Linked DNA regions of Acaryochloris sp. CCMEE 5410. The main gene of each other region encodes a partner of the protein of the gene in region 2 in a complex. Links are inferred from orthologs where the notes say so. Each region holds a gene or a part of one and is shown on either strand. Other genes may lie near its edges. The genes, in order: hisH and hisF.

What was found.
Region 1: the proteins of hisF (region 2) and hisH are in contact, whole or in part, in a crystal structure (PDB 6RU0), measured with the Thermotoga maritima proteins. The link is inferred for Acaryochloris sp. CCMEE 5410 from one-to-one orthologs. Residues at the interface, in WP_004080486.1 of Thermotoga maritima: Met1, Leu2, Ala3, Arg5, Ser40, Glu41, Asp45, Glu46, Ala70, Glu71, Ile73, Asp74, Ile75, Pro76, Phe77, Asp98, Lys99, Ser122, Gln123, Glu161, Thr195, Leu196, Asn247, Arg249, Glu251; in WP_004080484.1 of Thermotoga maritima: Asn15, Arg18, Arg22, Arg117, Leu118, Pro119, His120, Met121, Gly122, Trp123, Asn124, Asn134, Gly135, Tyr136, Tyr138, Val140, Tyr158, Glu180, Lys181, Ser182, Ser183, Lys184, Ile185.

The regions. Positions count from the first base shown.
Region 1 is NZ_AFEJ02000002.1:1,936,347-1,939,643, forward strand. Bases 125-3,095 are described here. They hold hisH (imidazole glycerol phosphate synthase subunit HisH), read left to right. Parts: upstream 125-1,273; coding sequence 1,274-1,918; downstream 1,919-3,095. Other genes in these bases: panB (3-methyl-2-oxobutanoate hydroxymethyltransferase), read left to right, coding at 399-1,178; ON05_RS29740 (hypothetical protein), read left to right, coding at 1,924-2,436; rsmD (16S rRNA (guanine(966)-N(2))-methyltransferase RsmD), read left to right, coding at 2,436-2,981; petG (cytochrome b6-f complex subunit V), read right to left, coding at 3,078-3,095. Outside these bases: ON05_RS29725 (hypothetical protein), read right to left, coding at 1-107; more of petG, read right to left, coding at 3,096-3,188. UniProt on the Escherichia coli protein: IGPS catalyzes the conversion of PRFAR and glutamine to IGP, AICAR and glutamate. The HisH subunit catalyzes the hydrolysis of glutamine to glutamate and ammonia as part of the synthesis of IGP and AICAR.
Region 2 is NZ_AFEJ02000001.1:595,770-599,088, forward strand. The notes cover bases 47-3,039. They hold hisF (imidazole glycerol phosphate synthase subunit HisF), read right to left. Parts: upstream 1,931-3,039; coding sequence 1,163-1,930; downstream 47-1,162. Other genes in these bases: ON05_RS02625 (right-handed parallel beta-helix repeat-containing protein), read right to left, coding at 2,000-3,039. Also shown: more of ON05_RS02625, read right to left, coding at 3,040-3,319.

The DNA.
Region 1 (3,297 bases), on a different replicon or contig from region 2:
GAAGCTGACTGCTGATTTTGCCCTCGTTGTTGAGCCATGGCATCTTCTCCCCCCATGCTCAGCACCACCATCAATAGGGTTGTACAAACGAACGTTAATCTAAACATCGTTTTAGCTCTCTTTATGATTAATAACCTAGATCAACGGGGATAGCATCAACTTTTAACGGTTGAGTGAGCTTATTTACCCGTCTCAAGTGACAAATGGATCAGATTTTCCTCAGATATCCTTATTTTAGTGAATATATTTTTGACTTTTTGGTCTAACGTAACCAAATTCAAGACTTAAAATTGTCTTTAGATCTTTACTTCAGACCAGCGCAAGTCAGGATACCCCTCCCTGAAACCCATCGAAGACCCTTTATTCTGGGAAAGAAGACACAAAGGAGCCATAAGACTATGGCTGTGACCATTCATCAGCTACGGACATGGAAAGAACAGGGACGTCCCATCTCAGTCCTGACCGCTTGGGACTTTCCCTTTGCAACGTTATTAGATCAAGCAGGAGTCGATGTCCTATTGGTGGGGGACTCCCTAGCCATGGTCGCATTAGGATATCCCACCACTCTCCCGTTGACCTTGGACGAAATGCTTTACCATGCCCAAGCTGTGACTAGAGGGGTCAACCATGCCCTAGTCATTTGTGATCTACCCTTTCTGAGCTATCAAGAAAGTCCTCAACAGGCCTTGAGAAGTGCTGGGACCTTATTGCAACAGGCAGGCGTAGCCGCCGTCAAACTAGAGGGAGGATATCCAGATATGGCGAAAACCGTTCACTATCTGGTTGAACGAGGAATCCCAGTGATGGGACATGTGGGCTTAACCCCCCAGTCTGTTCATCAGTTCAGCGGCTATCGACGTCAAGGGACCTCCGATGTAGAGGCAGATCGTATTTTACAAGAAGCGATTGCCTTGGAAGCCGCAGGCGCGTTTGCCATTGTTCTGGAGCATATTCCTGCCCACCTAGCCACGAAAATCACCCAAACATTGACCATTCCCACCATTGGCATCGGCGCAGGTCCAGGCTGTGATGGCCAGGTGCTGGTTACAGCCGATATCTTGGGCCTGTCTGCATGGCAACCGCCCTTTGCCAAAGCCTATACCAATTTGCAGGAATCGATTACTGGAGCCGTGCAGCAATTTTGTGATGATGTCCGTCATCACAAATTTCCCCAATAGGGCTGACTCCAAATCCAGTCACCTCGCTGAAACCGAAGAGAAAGCGATAAGGTAATAAAGTAGAGATGTGGCCTAGCTGGGAAAGGAAGGGATGAATGCCTATCATCGCCGTGATTGACTACGATATGGGCAATCTGCATTCAGCCTGCAAAGGACTGCAAGAAGCTGGGGCCCAAACAATTGTCAGCGATCGGCCGGAGGATCTGGTATCAGCGGATGCGGTAGTTCTACCCGGCGTAGGTGCTTTTGATCCAGCGATGCAGCATTTGCGATCGCGCCAGTTGATTCCCGTCATCCAAGACATTCTCGCCAGCGGCAAACCCTTTCTCGGCATTTGCTTAGGGCTACAAATTTTGTTTGAAGGCAGTGAAGAAGGGACTGAAGCTGGATTAGGCATTATTCCCGGTACCGTTAAGCGCTTCCAATCCGAACCCGGCATTACCATTCCCCATATGGGCTGGAACCAACTGGAGTATCAACAACCTGATTTGCCCCTATGGCGTCATTCTCCTGCTCAGCCTTGGGTCTATTTCGTACATTCCTACTATGTTGATCCCGTTGACCCCACTGTTAAAGCCGCCACCGTCACCCACGGCACTCAAACCATTACCGCAGCCATTGCCCGAGATAACCTAATGGCCGTTCAGTTCCACCCCGAAAAATCCTCCACTTTCGGGTTACAAATCCTGGCCAACTTTGTTGAGCAGGTGCAGGCCACCTTGGTGACTCCCGCTGTTTGACCCCCATGAATTACTTAATTGCCGTTCTAGCCGACCGCATCCAAGCAGAAGCCGCCTATACCGACTTAGAAAAAGCAGGCATTCCCCTCACTCAAGTTTCTATATTGGGCAGAGGTTATAAAAGCGCTGATGAATTTGGCTTTATTGATCCCAAAAAGCCCGCCCGCGAACAAGCCCGACGGCTAATGAACTTTTCCATCCCTTTAGGGCTAATTTTTGGATCCACCTTTGAGCTATACACGGGCATCCGCCTTTTTCCTGGGGTGGGAACGGTGATTAATGTCCTTTTAGGCGGACTGCTCGGCGCTTCTTTTGGTGCTTTTGGTGGGTTGTTCTCAGGAGGGCTTGCCGGTTTAACAACGGGCAGTGGCGATGCATTGGTTTATCGCAATCGCCTCAATGCAGGGAAATATATAGTGGTGGTTAAAGGTTCAGAATCCCTGACCCGCAAAGCCACTGATATTCTGCGAGGATATGACCCCGAAAATATCCAAGGCTATATTGAACCACCAGACTGATGGTCAGAATTTACGGTAACCGTCAGATTAAAACCCTACCCGGCTTACAGACCCGCCCCACTACTGCTCGGGTACGGGAAGCCCTATTTAATCGCTGGCAACATTATCTCCAGGGGTGCCATTGGCTCGATCTCTGTGCCGGCAGCGGCTCCATGGGAGCCGAAGCCCTTTGTCGAGAAGCCGCAGTGGTCTATGGCATTGAACAGGCAGGTGAGGCTTGCCGGATTATCCGCCAGAACTGGCAGTCTGTGGCCCGTCCAGCCCAAACCTTTCAAGTTCTGCGGGGAGATGTCGTCAAACGGCTGGCTAAATTGCAAAGTCAGTCTTTTGATCGGATTTACTTTGATCCACCCTATGATGGCGGCTTATATGGAGCAGTACTAGATGCGATCGCAACCCACAATCTCCTCAAAGCCACAGGAGAACTCGCCGTCGAACATCGTCCCCAGCAGCAATTCTCCATTCCCACAACACTCCACATCTGTCATACACGCATCTATGGCAACACAGCCCTGACCTTTTTCCAGGTCACACAACCGACCTAAACAAAATCAGAGAGACGAACCCATCTCTCTGATTTACAGATAACAAATATTGTGGACAGCTCACACAGAGCTGTTTCCTGCGAGGCTTAACAAACTTTATCCAACCTCTTCTCCACGCTTGTATTGTTGCCATGCAGCGACAAATAGTCCAGCTAGAGTCACTGGAACTAGGCCAAGTACAATACCTGCTAACAGAGGTTCTACCACGGTGATAACTCCTTTGTGTACGCCTTAGAATAGCGTCTGAATCGTCCTTCCTTACTCTAGTAACCTTTGGGAACCTTGACAAGCGAATCTCCATTATTCCTTAGGCAAA
Region 2 (3,319 bases):
ATTCAATGGTTACCAGTTTCCAGATTTGCATTTTCCCCCCTAAAAAAGACAAGGTTTAGACAAGATTTATCTAGGATAACGCATATAAAAAAAACAATGATTATTAAAATCTTAAAAAAGGAATAGTGTATCAGTTAATACAATTTTTATTATTCCAGAAGCAATATCTAGTAATGCTTTTATGCGTTTATCCCTGATAATAGAAAATTGCAATATTAGTCTTTTTTGGTAGAATAAAAACAATATCAACTGCTTATTTCACCTAGAAGAAAGGCGCAAATAAAAAAGATGGCTTGACCAAGTAGCGATAGTATTAGATCTTTTCTGAAATTCGTGTGTAATTGTTTTAATTTTGTTAAATATATTAATGTTTGGCCCTAATTAAGTAAAAAGAGTATTCCCATTTTTAGCTGATCTTGATCAAACACCTCCCTTGATCCAGAAGATGCACGATGAGAATTACCTAGGGATCCTCTCAGGCATTACCTTTGAGGCTTGTTAGTTCAGGAACACAAGATATTAATGGCCAAGCCAGGAGCATTTGGATTACGGAAAGGCAGATGTTTGCAGAGAAATCCAAGGTCGGAGAGGTACTCAGATATTCCTGATTGTGGTTGTTAATCACTCAAAATAGTGCGGTTATGAGCCCTCTTCTCAAGAAGACCAACCACCATAAACAATATTTGGTGCTTTTACAGGGAAAAGAGCTGAGACTAAGCAGCTATAGAATTGAAAATGTTTAGAACCGAAGATTTAAGCTAATTTGCAGCAGTCAAGGAGCCTAGTTGATGTTTCGTTAACCTAAATCTTGAAACTTGGATGATGAACTGAGATGATTTTAAAAGATTGAAGAGAAATGGGAGACAACCATAAGGGGCAGGTTAGAGACCTGAGCAGAAACGGATTCTCCACCCGTTATATATCCCATGCAACCATCCATTAGCATATAAACTGCTACGAGGCCGATTGCAGACACAGCGACGAGTACCCCCGCAAAGATGAGAGACTTCTCACTGGAGTGGTGAGCCGTCTTCATTAATTGCAAGGACCACATCACAAGTCCAATAGCACCGACAAGCAGAATAATCATAACTTTACTAATTTTAATAAAATTAAAGACTAATCCACCACAAATCTGTGATTTTACAGTTTGATTTAAGAATTAAGACAGGCGGATCGGAACTCTGTGATCCTGCAAATGAGTTTTTATTTCAGCAATAGAGAGCTGCCCGTAGTGCAGTAGGGATGCTAGCAAAGCCGCTTCAGCCTTACCGTCTGTCAAGGCTTCCCGAATATGATCACAGGTGCCCGCGCCACCAGACGCGATTACGGGGATCTCGACTTGTTCGGCAATGGTGCGAGTCAGTTCCAGGTCATACCCGGCTTGGGTGCCATCACCATCCATACTGGTGACTAAGAGTTCTCCTGCACCGCGCTCTTCCATTTCCTTCGCCCATGCAATCGCATCTAAACCTGTGTTATCGCGACCGCCACGCACAAAGACATCCCAGCCGGAATTGCCGTCCCCACGCCTACGGGCATCTATGGCCACGACAATGCATTGCCGACCAAATCGTTCGCTAGCCTGGTTTACAAAGTCGGGATTACGGACGGCGAAAGAGTTTAAGCTGACTTTATCGGCTCCAGCTCGTAACAGCTTTTTAATCGTGTCTAAGGATTGGATCCCACCGCCTACGGTCAGGGGAATAAAGACGGCTTCGGCAGTCCGGTACACCACATCAAAGATAATGTTGCGATCTTCATGGGTGGCGGTGATGTCTAGGAACACTAACTCATCGGCTCCAGCCTCGTTATATATTTGGGCGAGTTCAACCGGATCTCCAGCATCCTTTAGGTTGACGAAATTCACCCCTTTAACGACTCGTCCAGCTTTAACGTCTAAACAAGGCAAAATTCGCTTGGCTAGCATGGCTCATACTCTTGCAACGGGATAGGGCAGGAGTGTTCGGTGGACATCCTGGCCAAGTATTATCCTAAGCTACTCAGCCCTATTTTTTGATTCGGATGATTCTATCGGCCAGAGAGGCCAGTGCACTGTACCTGCTTGGGGCCAGTTTTGGAATGGACCTGGAAAACGAGGGGCATTACTGATCGGCGTCCCCCAGAAGTCTTGACTGGGAAGGGGCAAGGAGGGAATGGCTAGTTGAGGAACGACGGTTGGATCGGCGACCTCTAAATTGGGCGTATTGACCCCTAATGTAATCGCTCCCTGGACAATGGCACCATTCACAACCTCCCCCCCCTGAATTAAAGGCGCAACGCTATTCGTGTCATTCCCGGTTAGCTGCTGCCACCAAGGTAACGGTAAAGCGAGGGTCTGGCTCCACTGCTCGAAATTAGGTTGTTCTGCCTTGGGAAGTTGCCCTGTTGAAAAAGCTTTCTCTAGGGTGGCAACAATGGATTCTCGTTCCACAAATTTAGACCGGTGGTTCCAGACAAATCGGTGAGGGGCTTGGCCTTCCCACTGCCATAGGGTGCCATTAATCAGCAGATTGTAGTCAGATTTGTTATCTATTTCGGGTTCAGAAGGGAACGGCAAGCTCATATGACCGCGATAGTTATCGACAAAAACATTGCCGTAAACCCGCTGTCCTCTTGTAGCCGCTTGCTCAGAAGTCCCATCTGCTTTGGCATACCGGCGATTGGTAACCGTTCGCATATACACGCCAAAGTGAGTGTTGGCCTGTAACCAGTTGTGGGCGATGGTGACCCCGCTGGCATCGTGAGTATAGATGCCTTCTCCTAGGACTGTAAAAGCAACCACATTGTTATCCACTAAAATGGGGCCGCCTCCCAATTCGATGAAAATGCCAGCCCCTTGATTCCCCAATACAAGATTGCGGCTGACACGCGCATCTCGGTAGACGTTATCGACCCAAATGCCAAAGCACTCATTGTCGCGGAGGACATTGCCAATAATCTGGCCATCTACAAACCCATGAACTTTGATCCCCCCTGTTTCTGGCGCTTTAAAGCCTAAACGGTTATTGCGTTCAATCACGTTGTAGGCAATCAAGGATGCAGTTTGATTCCAACCCGCAATTCCCCCTGCACCGTTGTCCGTCACCCGATTATGCCGAATCACGTGATAGCCCACGCCCTCCGGGATCGGTTGCTCTAAGCCATCAATGTCATAGCGTCCTTCACTACCACTATCAATTCCCAGGCTTTTAGCAAAGCGAACGGTGTTGTTTTCAATCAGCCAATGATGTCCTGAGCGGGTACTCAAAATGCCTGCTTGAGGAGATTGACTGCGCCAAAATCCGCTGGGAAAGGGGTTGGCCCCATGCTCCATCAC